3 regions of the Delftia sp. DT-2 genome follow, and region 1 is predicted to be linked to each of the others. Evidence: predicted binding sites of a transcription regulator. Region 1 holds the regulator's gene; each other region holds the start of a gene.

Region 1 (6,418 bases):
GCCTGAGCATGGCCATGATCGTGAGCCTGGCGCTGCGCCAATCGGTCAAGGTCGACGTGATACGCGACCGGGCGTCGCTGTCGCGCATCGTCGCGGGCGGCAAGCTGGAAAATGTCTACCGCCTGCAGATCATGAATGCCACCGAGCAGGCCCAGCGCTACCGCATCAGCGCCCATGGCCTCGACGGGCTGGAGCTGGCGTCCGAGCAGGAGGTCGAGGTCGGCCCGGCCGAGACGCGCGGCATTGCGGCGCGGCTGCAGATTCCCTACGGTTCCGCCGAGCCGGGCTCGCACACCGTATTCTTCGATATCGATGCCGTGCATTCAGGCGCGGGACGCGCGTCCGAAAAGGCCGTCTTCCTGGTGCCCCGGTGATATGTCTGGCCGGCGCCGCCCAGGCTGCGCCGGCTGTTTGAAAGAAAGAGGTTATCCATGTCTTCCAGTCCCGCAGTCTCCGCGCCCGCCACGGCCCCTTCGCATCCGGACGCCGGCAAGCCCTGGTGGAAGTTCGCCCATGTCTGGCTCGTGGTGGCCGGCCCGGCCGCCGTCGTGGTGGCTGGCGTGGTCACGGCCGTCATTGCGATCAATGGCGCCGATCCCGTGATCGATCCTGACTATTACCGCAATGGCATCACCATCAACGAGCGTGCCGATGGCGTGCGCGAAGTGCCCAAGAGCCTGGCGCCCGCGGTCACCGGCCGCAACCACGCGGCCACGCCCGCGCAGGACCATCCCACGGACCGCTGAACGCAGGAAAATGCCGTGCACAAGGCCGCAGTCGCGGCCTTTTTTGTATGGTGGATGGCATCTCCAGCATGCGCGAGGGCCAAGGGTTTCCTACAGGCAGTGCAGGGTGCGCAGGGCTTGGCACGGTGCGCGGGCGGCGCGCACAATGAAAGCCACCCCTCGACAGCTCAAGGAGATCGCTGATGTTGGCCCAACGCTGGATGTGGATTGCCTGGCCGGCCTTTCTGGCCGCCGCCGTGATGGAGATGCTGGTATTCGCCTTCGTGGACCCGCTGGAGCTGCACTGGCTCGGCGACCTGGGCTGGTCGCGGCAGGGAATCTACACGCTGGCCTTCTTCGCCTTCTGGGGTGTGACCATGCTGTCCAGCCTCATGACCACCATGCTGGGACGCTCCACGCACGATCTCAACGACGGCGTGGTCTCCGAGCCGGACCCAAATCTGGCCATGCAGGGCCTGGGGCGCGATTGAACCTGCGTGCACTGCAATGGCAATGAACAAGGCCCGCGATCGCGGGCCCTGTTCATTGCCGGGGGGCGGGGTCTTGCGGCCTCACTGGCACTGCTGGCTGTTGACGATGCGCTTGAGCGCGTCCGTGTCCAGGATGCGCAGATGGCGCTGGCGCACCTCGATGATGTTTTCTTCGGCAAACTTCGAGAAGGTGCGGCTCACCGTCTCCAGCTTCAGGCCCAGGTAGCTGCCGATTTCCTCGCGCGTCATGCGCAGCACCAGTTCCGACTTGGAAAAGCCCCGGGCGTGCAGGCGCTGCACCAGGTTGAGCACGAAGGCGGCCAGGCGCTCCTCGGCACGCATGCTGCCCAGCAGCAGCATCACGCCATGCTCGCGCACGATCTCGCGGCTCATGACCTTGTGCACATGGTTTTGCAGGGCCGTGACCTCGCGCGACAGGTCCTCCAGCTTGTCGAAGGGCATGACGCAGACCTCGGCGTCTTCCAGCGCGACCGCATCGCAGGTGTGGTGGTCGTTGACGATGCCATCCAGGCCGATGATCTCGCCGGCCATCTGAAAGCCCGTGACCTGGTCGCGCCCGTCCTCGGTGGCCACGCAGGTCTTGAAGAAGCCCGTGCGGATGGCGTACAGCGAGGTGAAGGACTCACCGTTGCGAAACAGCAGGCCGCCGCGCTTGACCTTGCGGCGCGTGGCCACGATGTCGTCGATGCGCTGCATCTGCTCGGCATCCAGGCCCATGGGCATGCACAGCTCGCGCAGGTTGCAATTGGAACAGGATGCTTTGATGGTCTGAAGGTTCATGGAGTAAACATCAGCGGCGCAGCAGTGCGCCGGCGGTGACCTCGTGGATGGCGATGAGTTGGATCAAATTGTCGCAGCACTGCCGCGAACAACTCTTGATATGAGTCAAGGACGCGGCCAATGGGCTGCGGCACAGTGGACGACATTAGAGGAAAAAACCCATGACCGCTGTCACCCCAGAGCTGCTGCGTCGCTTCGACGTACCGGGGCCCCGATACACCTCGTTCCCCACGGCCGATCGTTTCGTGGAGGCTTTCGGTGCTGAAGACTATATCCTGGCACTTGAGCACCGCAAATCGAGTACCGCAGCGCGGGCCATGCCTTTGTCGCTGTATGTGCATGTGCCGTTCTGCGAGTCGCTGTGCTACTACTGCGCCTGCAACAAGATCGTGACGCGCCACCACGATCGCGCTGCCGTCTACCTGGACTACCTGGCGCGCGAGATGGCCTTGCACACGGCCCATTGCGGCAAGGGCCAGGCCGTCAGCCAGCTGCACCTGGGCGGCGGCACGCCCACCTTCTTCTCGGACGATGAGCTGCGCACGCTGATGGCCCTGCTGCGCGAGCATTTCAAGCTGGAGCCGGGCGGCGAATACTCCATCGAGGTCGATCCGCGCACCGTCAGCGTCGAACGCCTGGCCGTGCTCAAGGAACTGGGCTTCAACCGCCTGAGCTTCGGCGTGCAGGACTTCGACGAACAGGTGCAGATCGCCGTGCACCGCGTGCAGCCGGCCGAGCAGGTGTTCGCGCTGGTGGCGGCCGCACGGCAGCTGGGCTTTGCCTCCATCAACGTGGACCTGATCTACGGCCTGCCCAAGCAGACGCCCGAGTCCTTCGAGCGCACGCTGGCCCAGGTCAATGCGCTGCGGCCCGACCGCATCGCGCTCTATGCCTATGCCCACCTGCCCGAGCGCTTCAAGCCGCAGCGGCGCATCGCGGCCGAGGACCTGCCCCAGGGCGCCGACAAGCTGGCCATGCTCTCGCGCTCCATCGCGGCCTTCATGGACGGCGGCTATGTCTACGTGGGCATGGACCACTTCGCCTTGCCCGAGGACGCGCTGGCCGTGGCCAAGCGCCAGGGCCGGCTGCATCGCAACTTCCAGGGCTACAGCACCCAGCCCGACTGCGACCTGATTGCGCTGGGCGTGTCGGCCATCGGCAAGGTGGGGGCCAGCTACAGCCAGAACGCCAAGACGCTGGAGGAGTACTACGACGCCATCGACGCCGGCCACCTGCCCGTGGTGCGCGGCCTGGCACTGTCGCGCGATGATCTGGTGCGGCGCGCCGTCATCATGGCCATCATGTGCCAGGGCGCCGTGCTGTTCGAGCCCATGGAGCAGGCCTGGCTGCTGGGCTTTCGCGAGTATTTCGCCCCCGAGCTGGCGGCGCTTCAGGACCTGCAGGCCAAGGGGCTGGTGCAGATCAGCGACGAGGGATTCCAGGTCACGCCCATGGGCTGGTACTTCGTGCGTGGCGTGGCCATGCTGTTTGACCGATATCTGCAGGCCGACAAGAACCGGGCGCGGTTTTCGAGGATCATCTAGGCCCCATGCTGTTGTCGCTGCTCTGGACCGCTTTGATCATGGGGCTCGTCGGCGGGCCCCATTGCCTTGCCATGTGCGCCGCGCCCTGCGGCGTGGTCACGGGCGGGGCGGGGCAGGGCACGGTACAGGGTGGTGGGCAGGTGGTCGCCGTCCATGGACTGCAAAGCCGGCTGTGGCTGCGCACGGCGCTGTTCCATGGCGGGCGGCTGGCCGGCTATGCCAGCCTGGGCGCTGCCTCGGCGCTGGCCATGGAAAGCCTGTCCTGGCTCACCAGCCAGACCACGGCGCTGCAGCCGTTCTGGACGCTGACCCATGTCGCCGTGATGGCCTGGGGCCTGGCCATGATGGTGCAGGCCCGCCAGCCCGCCTGGCTGGAGTCTGCGGGCCGCGCCGCCTGGCGGCGCGTGCAGCCCTGGGTGTCCGCCCCTGGCGGCACGCTGGCGGCGGGCTATGCCTGGGCGCTCATGCCCTGCGGACTGCTGTATTCGGCCGTGCTGGTCGCCGCGCTCAGCGGTGGCCCCTTGCAGGGCGCATCGGCCATGGCGGCCTTTGGCGTGGGCAGCGGGCTGTGGCTGGTGGCCGGCCCCTGGCTGTGGCGGCTGGGCCGCCAGCGCCTGAACGGCCTGCGTGCCGAATGGGGCACGCGGCTGGCCGGCCTGATGCTGGTGGGCGTGGCCGTGTGGGCGCTGTGGATGGACCTGATCTACAAGCCCAGTCTCTGGTGCCGATGAACAACAGCGGGGGACAGACTTGGTCCTGAGGGTCGCGGATTGCCTGCAAGGCCCTCAGAACTGGAGATAATGCCCGAATCATCGGCTTACATTTGCCGATTCCTTCAGCCTCGGGGCCGTTGCCGCGCGTGAACCATTCCGTCCTCATCGATATCCGAGACCTCCGTCCGGGCATGTTTGTCCAGCTCGATGTTGGATGGCTGAACCATCCTTTTCCGGTCAGCAGCTTCAAGATCACCTCCAGCGCACAGATCCAGACCCTGAAATCCCTGGGCCTGGAGGCGGTGCGCTGCGTTCCGCACAAAAGCGACGCCTGGCCGGCCGAGGTGCGCACTCCGCCGCCGCAGCCGCTGCCCGCTGTGGCTGCCGCCGCAGCCGAACCCGCCGAGGAACCTGCACCCGCAGCGCCGCTGCTGCTGTCCGTGCCCAACTGGCGCGGCCGGCTGGAGGACTGCAATGCGCGCTTTCAGAAGGTGGAGCGTGGCTATGTGGCCATCGAAACCACCCTTGCCAGCGCGCCCGAGCAGGCGCGCATGCCCACCGAAGCCCTGGTCGACGGCTGCCTGGCCGAACTGGCCGGCCCGCAGGACGTGGCGATTCACCTCCTGTCCGATGGCGTGGGCAGCAACCAGAGCGTGCATGCCGTCAACGTGACCGTGCTCGGCCTGCTGCTGGGCCGGGCCCTGGGCCTGGAGGCTGCGCTGCTGCGCGACCTGGGCCTGGCGGCGCTGCTGCACGATGCCGGCAAGCCGGTGGCCGGCGCCGAAGGCATGCACGGCCTGGCCCTGGAGTCTTCCGTGCCCGACGCGCTGCGCGACCGCTACGAGCGCCATGTGGGTGAATCGGTCGCCATCGCCATGCGCATGGGCCTGTCGGCCCAGGTCACCACCGCCATCGCACAGCACCATGAGTGGGCCGACGGCACGGGATTCCCGCTGAGCCTGGTGGCCGAGGACATGGAGCTCACGGGCCAGATCCTGGCCCTGGTCAACACCTATGACCGCCTGTGCAATCCCGGCGATGCGCAGACGCCGCACACGCCGCACGAGGCGCTGTCCATGCTGTTCAGCCGGCTGCGCGACAAGTTCGCCGCGCCCGTGCTCAATGGCTTCATCCGCATGATGGGCGTGTTCCCGCCGGGCTCGGTGGTGGAGCTGACCGATGGGCGCCATGCCATGGTCATGTCCGTCAATGCATCGCGGCCGCTCAAGCCTTCGGTGATGGTCCATGACGCCAGCGTGCCGGCCGCCCAGGCGCCCGTGCTGGCGCTGGAGCTGTTTCCCGCGCTGGGCATACGCCGGGGCGTGGCTCCTGCGCAGTTGCCGCGCGACGCGCTGGACTATCTGTCGCCGCGCCGGCGTGTCTGCTATTACTTTGAACGGGCGGTGGAATTGGATCCGCCGAAGGTGGCGTCTTGAACAAGCAAGCGCTCAACCGCGCCTGGCCCCGCCTGCTCGATGCCCTGCAGGAGGCGCTGTGGCTGATCGATGCCCGCAGCCTGAAGGTGCTGCGCGCCAACGCCGCCAGCGAATTCGTCACCGGCTATGAGACCGATGCCGCCGTGGGATTGCCCGTGCAGGTGCTGGCCGCCACGCCGCAGCAGCAGGCGTTCTGGAGCGACCCCTTCAACTGGCAGGCCGGCGCCCAGTTCATTTCCGAGGTGCGCCGTGCCGACGGCCAGCTGGCGCCCGTGGAGATGCGCGTGCGCGCGCTCGACGGCGAGGTGCTCCTGGTCAGCATGCTGGACCGGCGCGAGCAGGCGCTGCACGAGGCCGAATTCGAAAGCCTGCTGGGCGAGTTGCGCGCCACGCTGGAGTCGGCGGCCGACGCCATCCTGGTGTGCGATCCCGATGGCCGCATCCGCGCCTTCAACCACCGATTCGCCACGCTCTGGGGCATTCCCGAGGCGTTGCTGGTGCGCCGCAACGACGCGGCCATCCTCGATCACCTGGCCGGCCAGGTGCGCGATGCCGAGTCCTACGCGCAGCAGTTGAAGCTGCTGTCGGCCCAGCCCCTGATGGAAGCGTCCGACGTACTGGACCTGCGCGACGGCCGCATCCTGGAGCGCCGCGCCGTGCCCCAGCTGCGCCGGGGCCTGCCCATGGGGCGCATTTTCTCCTTCCGCG
Region 2 (6,418 bases), on a different contig from region 1:
CTTCATCTGGTACTGGCCGCCCAGGTCGGCCAGGGCCGCCCTCAGAGCCGCGGGATCGCAGCCGTTGCAGGCAAATTGCACGCGCATGAAGAACAGTCCGGTGGCCGGGTCGTTATACTGCGCGGCCTCTTCGATGTTGCCGCCTTGCTCGAGCAGAAAGCCCGAGACGGCATGTACCAGACCGAGCCGGTCGGGGCACGAAAGGGTAAGAATATAGGCTTGGGTCATAGCGGCGCAATTGTCGCAGCATGCACACGACCCTGCGCAAGTCACACGTTCTGGGAACGTTCTGAGGAACCACATGCAAGATCAGGGAGAGCAGCCCCGAATACCGCTCTGGGGCGCATTGACCCTGTATGTGTGCGCAGGTCTGCTGTGGCTCTGGGGCGTGGAATGGCTGCTGGCGCACCTGCAGATACCGCCCGGGCCGGCAGCGCAGCGGCGCATGCTGTCCTCGGTGGCCCTGGTGCTGGTCACGGCCGTGGGCGGCGGCTGGCTGCTGTGGCGCATGCGCCGTGGAGAGCGCACTGCCCATGCCGCGATGGCTGCCGGGCGGGAGGCCGACGAACGCCAGCGCCTGGCCGCCGCCGTGGTGGACAACACCATGGAGGGCGTGGTCGTCACCGATGCGCGCAGCCGCATCCTCTCGGTCAACAGCGCCTTCACGCGGCTGCTGGGCTATACCGAGCAGGAGATGCTGGGCAAGACCCCGCGCATGTTCAAGTCCGGCCGCCACGACAAGGCCTTCTACGAGGCCATGTGGGACAGCATGCAGGCCACGGGCCACTGGCAGGGCGAAATCTGGAACCGCCGCAAGAACGGCGAGGTCTTTCCCGAGCGCATGTCGCTCAGCGCTGTCAAGGACGCACAAGGCAAGGTCACGCACTACGTGTGCATGTTCACCGACATCTCGGCCGAGAAGGCGCGCGAGGCCCAGCTCGAATTCCTGGCCCACCGCGACATGCTCACCGGCCTGCCCAACAGCGTGCGCTTCACAGCGCTGCTGGAAGACGCCGTGGCCGAGGCGGCCGCCGAGCAGGGCACGCTGGCCGTGATGCTGCTGAACATCGATCGCTTCAAGGACGTCAACGACAGCTACGGCCACGCCATCGGCGACCAGGTACTGCGCCACATCGCCGCCCGTGTGCACGATTCCCTGGGCCCCCAGGACCTCATAGGTCGCATGGCCGGTGACGAACTGGCCGTGCTGTGCAAGGGCATGAGCGAGCGCGGCGACGCCATCGCCCGCGCACGGCAACTGATCGCGGCGGCCGGCCAGCCCTGGAGCTCGCCGGACGGCCTGTCCGTCATGGCCGGCGTCAGCGTGGGCATCTGCATGTACCCCTCCCATGCCGGCAATGCCCAGGACCTGCTGCAGGGCGCGCATGCGGCCGTCTACGGCGCCAAGTCGCGCAGCGGCCGTGCCTGGTGCTTCTTCGAGGAAGACATGACCTCGGCCGCGCGCGAGCGCCTGGCCATGGAGGCACGGCTGCGGCAGGCCATAGACCTGGGCCACCTGCGCCTGTACTTCCAGCCCCAGATCGACCTGGCCACTGGCCGCCTGGTGGGCGCCGAGGCCCTGGTGCGCTGGCTGGACCCGGACGAGGGCCTCATCTCCCCGGCCCGCTTCATCCCTGTGGCCGAAAGCTCGGGCGTCATCGGCGCGCTGGGCCTGTGGGTGCTGCGCGAGGCCTGCGCCCAGGGCCAGCGCTGGCGCGATCAGGGCCTGCCCGAGATGACCATCGCGGTCAATGTCTCGCTGCACCAGTTCCTGCTGACCGACATCGCCGGTGCCACCGCCGACGCGCTGGCCGCCACGGGCTTCGCCCCGCACTGCCTGGAGCTGGAGATCACCGAAAGCGCCCTGGCCGAGCGCCCCGAGGAGGCCCTGGCCGTCATGCGCCGTCTGCGCGCCCAGGGCCTGCGGCTGGCCATCGACGACTTCGGCACCGGTTATTCCTCGCTGGCCCACCTCAAGCGCTTCCCGCTGGACCTGCTCAAGATCGACCAGGGCTTCATCCGCGACATCCCGCACAGCGCCGACGACATGGCCATCAGCGGGTCGGTGATCGCGCTGGGGCATGCCATGGGGCTGAAGGTGCTGGCCGAGGGCGTGGAGACGGCCGAGCAGCTGGCATTCCTGCGCGGCAAGGGGTGCGACTTCTTCCAGGGCTATCTGTGCAGCAAGCCCATGCCTGCGCAGGCGTTCGGCGAGTGGGTCTCGGGCAACGAGGGAATGTGGGCCGTGCAGGGGTGAAGCTCAGTCCACCCGACCCGCATCCGCCCGCGGTGCCGGCGGGTTCCTGAACTTCTCGCGCAGCTCTGCGCAGTGGTCCTTGGCCGGCAAGGCGTCCGTCTTCTGCAGCCAGTCCACATCGGATTCGTGCGCCACCGATGTCTCGCCTGCCTGCGCCACGGCCACTTTGGCTGCTGCGGACTCCGGCAGCCAGGTCGGGATGCCCACCCCGCGCAGGACATGGCCCCGCCCGGCCACCAGCACCACGGTCTTGCCGGGCCTGATCGCCGCCTTGGCCACCTCGGCCATGCTGGCATCGCGGGCCAGCTGGATGCGGGCCATGGGCGGCAGCTGTGTGTCGGGCAGCAGGCCGCAGTGGCCTTCGCGGATGGCGTCGAGCTGGCGCTGCCAGGCTTCGGGCGGCAGGTGGGTGTCCAGGTTCTGGTTGCGCATGGCCTGCTTCATGTCGGCGCGGGGCAGGTTGCCGCCCAGCACGGGCACGCCTGCGCGCACGGCGGCCATGACCACGCCGCGGTAGCGCGGCCAGGGCCAGGCGGCGTCCTGCCATTGCAGGGCCTGCTGCACAGCGTCCTCGGAGGCGTCGCGCGCCAGGCTGGCCGTGGAGCCCGTGCGCGGCGCCATCTCGATCACCAGCGCGGCCAGGCGCTCCTGTTTTGCCAACTGCTCCACCGTGGCCTGCTGCCAGGCCTGGTGGGCCGCCGCATCGTGCTGCTCGCCCAGCAGCACGATGGGCGCGTCGGACCAGCGCTGCAGCTGCTGCGTCCAGTCCCGCGCCGGTGTGGAGGAGCTGGCGCAGCCGGCAAGGGCTGCCGCCAGCCATGCGGCCGCAGCCAGGCCGGCAAGGCGCGGGGTGCGGATGAAGGGGCGGAGGTGGGAGCGGACTTGCATGGCCCCATGCTAAACACTGGCCTCGCCCGGGGGCCCCATAGGCCCTGTGGGCATTGGGGGCAGTTGAAAGGATCCTAGGAATCGGGGCGGGGCACGGCGCAAACGGGCGGCGCTTGATTCAGGTCAAGACGCGCAAATGTGCCGTGGCTACAGTGCAACCATGCATGGCAAGCCCTCGCTTTCGACCAAGCTGCTGCTCATGGGCGCGGCCTGCCTGCTGGCGGCCGTGGCATCGATCGGCTTCACGCTGTGGGTGGCCTGGCAGCTGGAAGGCGGCGCGGCCGCCGTGAACGAGGCCGGGCGGCTGCGCATGAGCATGGTGCGCATGGCCATGGCGCGCCAGAACGAGGCGCCTGCGCAGTGGCAGGCGCGCGCGCAGCAGTTCGACGCCAGCCTGGACCTGCTGCGCAGCGGCGACATGTCGCGCCCGCTGTTCGTGCCCTGGAGCGACGAGGTCAGGGCGCGCTACGAGCGCATACGCCGCGACTGGAGCGCGCTGCACGCGCGCTGGCAGGCCGAGGACCAGGCTGATGCGCAGGCCATCATGGGCAGCGCCGACGCCTTCGTGCGCGAGGTGGACGGCTTTGTCGAAGCCATCGAGGACCGGCTCTCGCGCTGGACGGCCATCCTGCACCTGTTTCAGATGTGTCTGATGGCGCTGGCCATCATCGCGGCCGTGAGCTTCATGGCCACCAGCTACTGGCTGGTGCTGCATCCCGTGGGCCAGTTGCGCTCGGCGCTGGAGCGCATGCGGCGCGGACACCTGGACACGCGCATGAGCGTGGAGGTGGACGACGAGTTCGGCCAGCTGGCCGCAGGCTTCAACCTGATGGCCCAGTCGCTGCAGAGCTCGCACGCCGAATTGGAAGACAAGGTGCGCGAGAAGACCGCCAGCCTCAACGTGCAGCACCAGCAGCTGCAGGCGCTGTACGCGGTCAGCGTGCAGGCCTCCGAGGCGGCCTGCCTCCAGGCCCTGGCCGAAGGGTTCGTGCGCCAGATCCGTGTGGCAGCCCAGGCCGATGCGGCCACGGTGCGCTGGTCCGACGAGGCCAACGAGCGCTACGTGCTGCTGGCCGGCGACGGCCTGCCCCAGTCCATGTCGGTGCAGGAGCACTGCCTGCACACGGGCGCCTGCCTGTGCGGCCAGCCGCGCGAGCAGGCGCGGCTGCGCGTGATCCCCATCACCCCGGCCAGCGACCTGCAGCTGCCCCACTGCCGCGAGGCCGGCTTCGAGACCGTGGTCAGCATCCCCGTGCAACTGCAGCAGCGCCTGCTGGGCGAGGTCAACCTGTTCTTTCGCTCCACCGTGGTGCTCACGGACGACATGCGCGACCTGCTGTCCGCCATGGCGCGCCACCTGGCCAGCGCCATGGAAAGCCTGCGCGCCACGGCGCTGGAGAGGGAGGCCGCCGTGGCCGAGGAGCGCGGCCTGATCGCGCGCGAGCTGCATGACTCCATTGCCCAGTCGCTGGCCTTTCTCAAGATACAGACCCAGCTGCTGCGCGACGCCGTGGCCAAGGGCCGCGACGAGGCGCGCGACCGCAGCCTGGGCGAGCTGGAAGTGGGCGTGCGCGAATGCTATGCCGACGTGCGCGAGCTGCTGGTGCATTTCCGCACGCGCACCAGCGCCGAGGACATCGAGGCCGCGCTGCGCGCCACGCTGTCCAAGTTCGAGCACCAGACGGGCATTGCCACCTCGCTGAGCATGTCGGGCCAGGGCCTGCCGCTGGCGCCCGACGTGCAGATCCAGGTGCTGCACATGGTGCAGGAGGCGCTGTCCAACGTGCGCAAGCACGCGGGTGCCAGGCATGTGGAGCTGCGCGTGGGGCGCCACCCCTGGCGCTTCGAAGTCTGCGACGACGGCTGCGGCTTCGTCCCCGCCGACGTGGCGCCGGACTCGCTGCATGTGGGCCTGGGCATCATGCGCGAGCGCGCCCTGCTGGCGCAGGCGCTGGTCCATGTCCACTCCCGCCCCGGCGAGGGCACGCGCGTGCTCATCGAGCTGCCGCCGTCGGCCTCGGCCGGGGCGCCGGCGCAGGCCCTCCCCTCGAACGCGTGACACGCTCCCGCAAGAAAAAGACCGCCCCATGTCCTTCTCCAGCCCCATCTCCGTCTTCGTCATCGACGACCACACGCTGTTCCGCCGCGGCCTGATCGCCCTCATCGCCCAGGACGCAGGCCTGCGCGTGGTCGGCGAGGCCGGCGACGCGGGCGAGGCCCTGCGCCTGGTACCCGCGCTTGCGCCCCAGGTCATCCTGCTGGACAACCACCTGCCCGGCGTGCCGGGCGTCGATGCCATCGCGGGCCTGCGGGCCGCATCGCCCGGCAGCCGCGTCGTCATGCTCACCGTGAGCGAGGACGGCCAGGACCTGGCGGCCGCGCTGCGCAACGGCGCCCAGGGCTATCTGCTCAAGACCATCGACGGCGACCTGCTGTCCGAGGCCCTGCGCCGCGCCGCGCGCGGCGAGCCTGTGGTCAGCCCCGAGATGATGGGCAAGCTGGTGGCCGCCTTCCAGTCCCAGGGCGCGCCCGAGCCCCAGGCGCCCGAGCCGGACGAGGCCCCGGCCTCGCCGCTGTCCCCGCGCGAGGAAGAGGTGCTGGTCCAGATCGCCCGAGGCGCCAGCAACAAGGAAATCGCCCGCACGCTGGACATTGCCGAGACCACGGTCAAGATCCATGTGCAACACATCCTGCGCAAGCTGGGCCTGAGCTCGCGCGTGCAGGCGGCGGTGTATGCGTCGGAGCGGCAGCGGGATTAGCGGCCTACGCTGTGGCTGAAGCCCAACCATCCCCCGCACACCGCATCGCCCACACCCAGGCCAGCGCGGCCGCTACGGTCAGCCCGGTGAGCATGGCTGCCGCGCCCACGGCGTCCAGCGCCACGCCGGCGGCCAGCGGCACCAGCATGCGGCTGGCGGCGAACAGGCTGGCCTGCAGGCCGTAGTCGAAGGCCTGCCAGCGCGGGCGGGCGAATTGCATCATCAGTCCGAAGACGCAGGCCGAGGAGGCGCCCATGGCTGCTGCCACGCAGGCCACGGCCGCGACCAGGCCCGGGGCCGGGGCGCCGGCTGCGATGACGGCCGCCAGCAGCGCCAGCGCCGCCACGTTGCCGCCCGCATACAGGGGCAGGGCGCGCCGGGTGCCCAGGCGGTGCGTGAGCAGGGGCGAGGCCGCGCCCGCCAGCGCAGCCACCACGCCGCCGCCCATGCCGGCCAGCAGGGCGGCCTGGGCGGGCGCGAAGCCATGGTCCAGCATCAGCGGCTTGAGGTAGAA
Region 3 (6,418 bases), on a different contig from region 1:
GCATTGCAGTGAACACGCTGGGCCACAACCACCCCAAGCTGGTGCCTGCGCTGCAGGACCAGGTGGCCAAGCTCATCCACACCTCCAACTACTACCATGTGCCCGGCCAGGAAACGCTGGCCAAGCTGCTGACCGAGCGCGCGAAGATGACCAATGTCTTCTTCTGCAGCACGGGCCTGGAGGCCAACGAGGCCGCCATCAAGATCGCGCGCAAGTACGGCGTGGACAAGGGCATCGCCAAGCCGGTGATCGTGGTCTACGAGCATGCCTTCCACGGCCGCTCCATCGCCACCATGACGGCCACGGGCAACCCCAAGGTGCGCGACGGCTTCGGCCCGCTGCTCGACGGCTTCCTGCGCGTGCCGGTCAATGACTTCGAGGCGCTGCAGCAGGCCACGGCCGGCAACCCCGACGTGGTGGCCGTGATGATGGAGCCCATCCAGGGCGAAGGCGGCCTGCACCCCATGCGCATCGAGTACATGCAGCAGGTGCGCGCCCTGTGCGATGCCAACGGCTGGCTGATGATGTTCGACGAAGTCCAGGCGGGCATGGGCCGCACGGGCAAGTGGTTCGCCCACCAGTGGGCCGGCATCGTCCCCGACGTGATGACCCTGGCCAAGGGCCTGGGCTCGGGCGTGCCCATCGGCGCCGTCGTCGCCCATGGCAAGGCGGCCACCGTGCTGCAGCCGGGCAACCACGGCTCCACCTTCGGCGGCAATCCGCTGGCCATGCGTGCGGGCATCGAAACCATCCGCATCATGGAAGAAGACGGCCTGCTGGCCCATGCCACCAAGGTGGGAGACCGCCTGAAGTCCACGCTGCAAAAGGAGCTGGCCGACGTCAAGGGCGTGGTCGATGTGCGCGGCCAGGGCCTGATCATCGGCATCGAGCTGAACAAGCCCTGCGGCGCCCTGCTGGGCCGTGGCGCCGAAGCCGGCCTGCTGTTCAGCGTGACCGCCGACACCGTGGTGCGCCTGGTGCCGCCGCTGATCATGACCGAGGCCGAGGCCGACGAAGTGGTCGCCAAGCTCAAGCCCCTGATCGTGCAATTCCTGTCCGAATGAGGACCTGCCTATGACTGCCATCAAGCACTATCTGCAGTTTTCCGACTTCACGGCCGACGAGTACGCCTATGTGCTCGAGCGCGCGGCCCTGATCAAGAAGAAGTTCAAGAACTACGAAAAGCACCACACGCTCAGCGACCGCACGCTGGCCATGATCTTCGAGAAGGCCAGCACGCGCACCCGCGTGAGCTTCGAGGCCGGCATGTACCAGCTCGGCGGCTCGGTGGTCCACCTGACCACGGGCGACAGCCAGCTGGGCCGCGCCGAGCCCATCGAGGACAGCGCGCGCGTCATCAGCCGCATGACCGACCTGGTGATGATCCGCACCTACGGCCAGGACAAGATCGTGCGCTTTGCCGAGTACTCGCGCGTGCCCGTCATCAACGGCCTGACCAACGAGTTCCACCCCTGCCAGATCCTGGCCGACATCTTCACCTTCATCGAGCACCGCGGCTCGATCCAGGGCAAGACCGTCGCCTGGGTCGGCGACGGCAACAACATGGCCAACACCTGGCTGCAGGCTGCCGACCTGCTGGGCTTCACCGTCCACGTCAGCACGCCGGGCGGCTACGAAGTGGACGAGAAGCTGGCCTTTGGCGGCAAGGCGCCGCGCGAGGGCTGCTACAAGGTCTTCAAGGACCCGCTGGATGCCTGCAAGGGCGCCGACCTGGTGACCACCGACGTGTGGACCAGCATGGGCTACGAGGCCGAGAACGAGGCCCGCAAGAAGGCCTTCGCCGACTGGTGCGTGGATGCCGAGATGATGGCCGCCGCGCGTGCCGACGCCCTGTTCATGCACTGCCTGCCCGCCCACCGTGGCGAGGAAGTGCAGGCCGAGGTCATCGACGGGCCGCAGTCCGTGGTCTGGGATGAGGCAGAGAACCGGATGCACGTGCAAAAGGCACTGATGGAGTACCTGCTGCTGGGCCGCCAGCCGGGCTGATCACGCCCACTCCTTTGGCCCAGGCGCATTCCCCCACACCCATGCACCTGAGCCACGAACACTCCAGACACCGCCTGCAGGCCAAGCGCCCCCAGGCGGTGTTTCCGTTGGGCGGCTGCGCATTGCGCCATCCGCACATTGCACGCCATACGCGCGTGCCCTCCTTCTTCGGGCCGCGCCGGCATTTCGCGGCCCGGGTGCGTGCGCTGTTCGTGCGCATCCACACCTTCTATCTGAAGTTCCTCCAGGGCCATACCTAGGGCCGCACCCCCTCTTCCCAGCCTTATGCGCCGCCCCGGGCACCGGGCGCGGCAAGCCTGTGCGTGCCCTGCTGTCTCCCGAAGAAGAACTTCCATGTCCGAAGCCCTGCATCCCTGCCTGAACTGCGGCGTCTGCTGCGAACACTTCCGTGTCGAATTTTCCGTCTACGAACTGCGCTCCATGGGCGGCACCGTTCCCGATGAACTGGCCCATGAGGTCCACGGCAACCGCTGGCGCATGAACGGCACCGAGCGCCGCCCCGTGCGCTGCACGGCCCTCACGGGCCGCTGCGGCGAACAGGTGGCATGCAGCATCTACGAGCAGCGCTCATCGACCTGCCGGGAATTCGAGATGGGCACGGACCGCTGCAACGCTGCGCGCCTGGCGCATGGCCTGCCTGCGCTGGATGACGGCGCCCGCATCTGGCTGGCCGCTGCCTGAGCGTGCAACCGGCCGGAGGCCCGGCGACCGGCCTGGCGACCGATCTGGCGCTATGGCTGGCGCCTGTCCGGTGCGCAGCTGTCTCCGCCGCAGGCGCTGCAGCCGCCGCAGCCGCCTCCGTCCTTGGGCGCCAGCGACGGATGCAGCTGACCGGCCTTCAGCCGCCAACGCGCCGGCAGGTAGCGCCAGACCAGGGACACGGCCGCCACCATCACGATCACGCCCACGATGATGTTTTGCCACATGCTCAATGCCCTCCTCAGCCCGCGCCCAGCGCGAGGGCCACGCGGTAGGTGATGAAGCTGGCCAGGTAGGCCAGCGCGAACAGGTAGCCCGTCATCAGCAGCGGATAGCGCCAGCCATTGGTCTCGCGCCGCACGGCCGCCAGCGTGGAAATGCACTGGGGCGCGAACACGAACCAGGCCAGCAGCGACAGCGCCGTGGCCAGGGACCAGGTATGGGCGATCAGCGGCCCCAGCTGCTCGGCCATGGCCTCGTCGCTGGCAGCGGACAGTGCATAGACCGTGCCCATGGCACTGACGGCCACTTCGCGCGCGGCCATGCCGGGCACCAGGGCGATGGCGATCTGCCAGTTGAAGCCGATCGGCGCCAGCACCACCTCCAGCCAGCCGCCGATGCGGCCTGCAAAGCTGTAGCGGATGGCCGCTTCGGTGACGCCATCGGGCGGCGCCGGGTAGCTGGCCAGGAACCACAGCACGATGCTCACGGTCAGGATGATGCCGCCGACGCGGCGCAGGAAGATCATGGCGCGCTCGTACAGGCCCAGGGCCAGGCTGCGCGGGCTGGGCCAGCGGTAGGAGGGCAGCTCCATCAGCAGCGGCGTGGGGCCGGCGCTGCGGCCCACCAGCTTGGCCACGCCGGCCACGGCCATGGCACTGGCGATGCCGGCCACGTACAGCGCGAACAGCACCAGGCCCTGCAGGTTGAAGATGCCGCCCACCGTGCGCTCGGGAATGAAGGCGCTGATCAGCAGCGCATAGACCGGCAGGCGCGCCGAGCAGGTCATCAGCGGCGCGATCATGATGGTCACCAGGCGGTCGCGCCAGCTGGTGATGGAGCGCGTGGCCATGATGCCGGGCACGGCGCAGGCGAAGCTGGACAGCAGCGGAATGAAGGAGCGGCCCGACAGGCCGACCTTGCCCATGATGCGGTCCAGCAAAAAGGCGGCACGAGGCAGGTAGCCCGAATCCTCGAGTGCAAGGATGAACAGGAACAGGATCAGGATCTGCGGCAGGAAGACCAGCACGGCGCCCGTGCCGGCGATCACGCCATCGGCCAGCAGGCTGCGCAGCGCGCCTTCGGGCATGTGCTCGTTGACCAGGGCCGAGACGGCCGAAACGCCGCCCTCGATGCCATCCATCAGCGGCTGTGCCCAGCTGAACACGGCCTGGAACATCAGGAACAGCGTGGCTGCCAGCAGCAGCATGCCCCACAGCGGGTGCAGCACCACGGCGTCGATGCGGTCGTCGCGCCGGGTGTCCACCACGGGCTCCTTGACGCAGTCGGCCATGATGCGGGCCACCTGCTGGTGCAGGGCCAGCACCTGCTCGCGCGCATCGCCCGGGCGGGCCGGGGCCTGCAGCTGCGGCGCCGCCAGGGCGCGGGCTTCGGGGCCGTCCAGCCATTGCAGCAGTTCGCGCGCGCCGTCCTGGCGCACGCCCACCGTGGACAGCACGGGCATGCCCAGGGCGCGTGACAGCGCCTCGCGGTCGATATCGATGCCCTGGCGCCTGGCCATGTCGCTCATGTTGAGCACCAGCAGCATGGGCAGGCCCAGGCGCTGGGCCTCCAGCACCAGGCGCAGGTTCAGGCGCAGATGGGTGGCGTCGGTGACGCAGACCAGCAGTTCGGGCGGCGCCTCGCGCGCATGGCGACCCGAGACGATGTCGCGCGTGATGCGCTCATCCTCGCTGTGCGCATGCAGGCTGTAGGTGCCCGGCAGGTCCAGCACGCGCACGCGCCGGCCGCTGGCCGTGCTCAGCCAGCCTTCCTTGCGCTCCACGGTCACGCCCGCGTAGTTGGCCACCTTCTGGCGTGCGCCGGTCAGCAGGTTGAACAGCGCCGTCTTGCCGCAGTTGGGATTGCCCAGCAGGGCCAGGCGCAGTGCGGAATCACCGCTGCCGCCGCCGCCCTGGGCAGGCTGCAGCGGCTGGATGAGTTTGGGAGAGGACGACGCGCTCATGCCACCGCCTCCGGCGCCACGCGCACCAGGGCCGCCTCATGGCGGCGCAAAGCGAACGTGGTCTGGCCCACGCGCACGGCCAGCGGGTCGTCGCCCGGAAAGCCCGCGGCCAGGATGCGCACGGGCTCGCCGGGCAGAAAGCCGATCTCCATGAGCCGCAGCAGCAGTTCCTGCTCGCTGGCATCGCGTGCGGCATGGAGCTCGACCACGCGCGCCGATACCTGGCGGGGCAGGGCATCAAGGGTGATGGCCGTGGTGGCAGCAACGGCGGCAACGGCAGCAGAGGAGGACATGGGAGGCGCGGACAGCGTGGACGGAGCCGCAGCGTCCGTCGCGGGGTTCATCGAATGCATGGCGTGTTGTATCAATTGATTTTTATTCTCATTTTGATTTTGATCGAACCCGGGCGGCGGGACCGCGCATGGTATCGGAGTGCGGGACAGGGTTTTGCGTTCCCGGCTTTGCCCCCTGGCGGGCCCAGGCGGGCGGCGCGCGGCACAATGGCGGCCGACGCCGACACGGCCTTTGCGCACTCCCCTCCCCACGCCATGACCCATCCCTGCCTGAGCTGCGGCGCCTGCTGCGCGTCGTTTCGCGTGGACTTTTCCGTGCACGAGTCGCAGGCGCAGGGCGGCCGCGTGCCAGCCGGGCTGGCCGAGGAAGTCACCGACCACACCTGCCGCATGCGCGGAACCGACTGGGCGCGTCCCCGCTGCGCGGCCCTGGTCGGCAAGGTGGGCGAGAAGGCCCATTGCGGCATCTATGAATGGCGCCCCTCGCCCTGCCGCGAGTTCGCCGCCGGCAGCGATGCCTGCAACCGCGTGCGCGTGCGCCATGGCATGCAGGCGCTGGACAGCGGCCTGCTCTAGCAGCCTGCCAGGCGCCACCAGCCGTCATTCCACCGGCAGCCCCGCCAGCTGTCCCTTGAATTCCTGCAGCGAGAAATGCGTGTGCACCTGGCGCACGCCGGGCAGCCGGTGCAGGCGGCTGAGCAGCAGATCGGAATAGGCGTCGAGATCGCGCGCCACGACGACCAGCAGGAAGTCCTCCGGCCCCGAGATGCCATGGAACATCACGACCTCGGGAATGGCGCAGACCGCTTCCTGGAAATGGCGCGAGGACTCCTCGTTCTGGTGGTCTATGCCCACCATCACGAAGGCCAGCACGCCAAAACCTATGGCGCGCCGGCTCAGCGCGGCGTGGTAGCCGGTGATCACGCCCTCGTCCTCCAGCCGCTTGATGCGCCGCCATGACGGTGACTGCGACAAATGCACACGCTGCGCCAGCTCCCCCGAGGTCAGCCGCGCGTTGTCCTGCAGGGCGCGGATCAGCAGCCGGTCCGTTCTGTCGATGTCGATTGGCATAAACCACCTATGAATTCATGTTTCACAGAATAACTTATCCAAGATCAAGTCGATTTAGGGATAACTACTAAACGTCCCGCGAAGGCCGTCCATAGCATCCGCCTCCGAAGCCCCCCACAGCAACGGAGACAACAACCCATGC

The links. Region 1 encodes FNR, which switches genes on or off when oxygen is low (the NO sensors DNR and NnrR bind a similar motif). Its sites were predicted from a motif close to TTGATNNNNATCAA; they were not measured.
Region 2: PO605_RS04005 (type IV pili methyl-accepting chemotaxis transducer N-terminal domain-containing protein) is a predicted target of FNR. The motif match lies at 3,259-3,272, and genes of this name have one in related genera.
Region 3: PO605_RS01185 (FeoA family protein) is a predicted target of FNR. The motif match lies at 5,299-5,312, and genes of this name have one in related genera.

Annotation. Positions count from the first base shown of each region.
Region 1 covers NZ_JAQOTI010000004.1:391,799-398,216, reverse strand. The annotation lists gene ccoG (cytochrome c oxidase accessory protein CcoG) at 1-374, shown strand, start outside; gene PO605_RS09230 (FixH family protein) at 432-746, shown strand; gene PO605_RS09225 (hypothetical protein) at 929-1,216, shown strand; gene fnr (fumarate/nitrate reduction transcriptional regulator Fnr) at 1,298-2,017, opposite strand; gene hemN (oxygen-independent coproporphyrinogen III oxidase) at 2,179-3,561, shown strand; gene PO605_RS09210 (sulfite exporter TauE/SafE family protein) at 3,567-4,292, shown strand; gene PO605_RS09205 (HD-GYP domain-containing protein) at 4,466-5,710, shown strand; gene PO605_RS09200 (bifunctional diguanylate cyclase/phosphodiesterase) at 5,707-6,418, shown strand, end outside.
Region 2 covers NZ_JAQOTI010000002.1:326,935-333,352, reverse strand. The annotation lists gene purU (formyltetrahydrofolate deformylase) at 1-228, opposite strand, end outside; gene PO605_RS04015 (putative bifunctional diguanylate cyclase/phosphodiesterase) at 302-2,257, shown strand; gene PO605_RS04010 (ChaN family lipoprotein) at 2,261-3,145, opposite strand; gene PO605_RS04005 (type IV pili methyl-accepting chemotaxis transducer N-terminal domain-containing protein) at 3,306-5,204, shown strand; gene PO605_RS04000 (response regulator) at 5,233-5,904, shown strand; gene PO605_RS03995 (MFS transporter) at 5,909-6,418, opposite strand, start outside.
Region 3 covers NZ_JAQOTI010000001.1:260,268-266,685, reverse strand. The annotation lists gene PO605_RS01215 (aspartate aminotransferase family protein) at 1-1,064, shown strand, start outside; gene argF (ornithine carbamoyltransferase) at 1,075-2,007, shown strand; gene PO605_RS01205 (hypothetical protein) at 2,049-2,267, shown strand; gene PO605_RS01200 (YkgJ family cysteine cluster protein) at 2,362-2,709, shown strand; gene PO605_RS01195 (hypothetical protein) at 2,760-2,954, opposite strand; gene feoB (ferrous iron transporter B) at 2,969-4,912, opposite strand; gene PO605_RS01185 (FeoA family protein) at 4,909-5,265, opposite strand; gene PO605_RS01180 (YkgJ family cysteine cluster protein) at 5,461-5,781, shown strand; gene PO605_RS01175 (Lrp/AsnC family transcriptional regulator) at 5,806-6,276, opposite strand; gene PO605_RS01170 (amino acid permease) at 6,415-6,418, shown strand, end outside.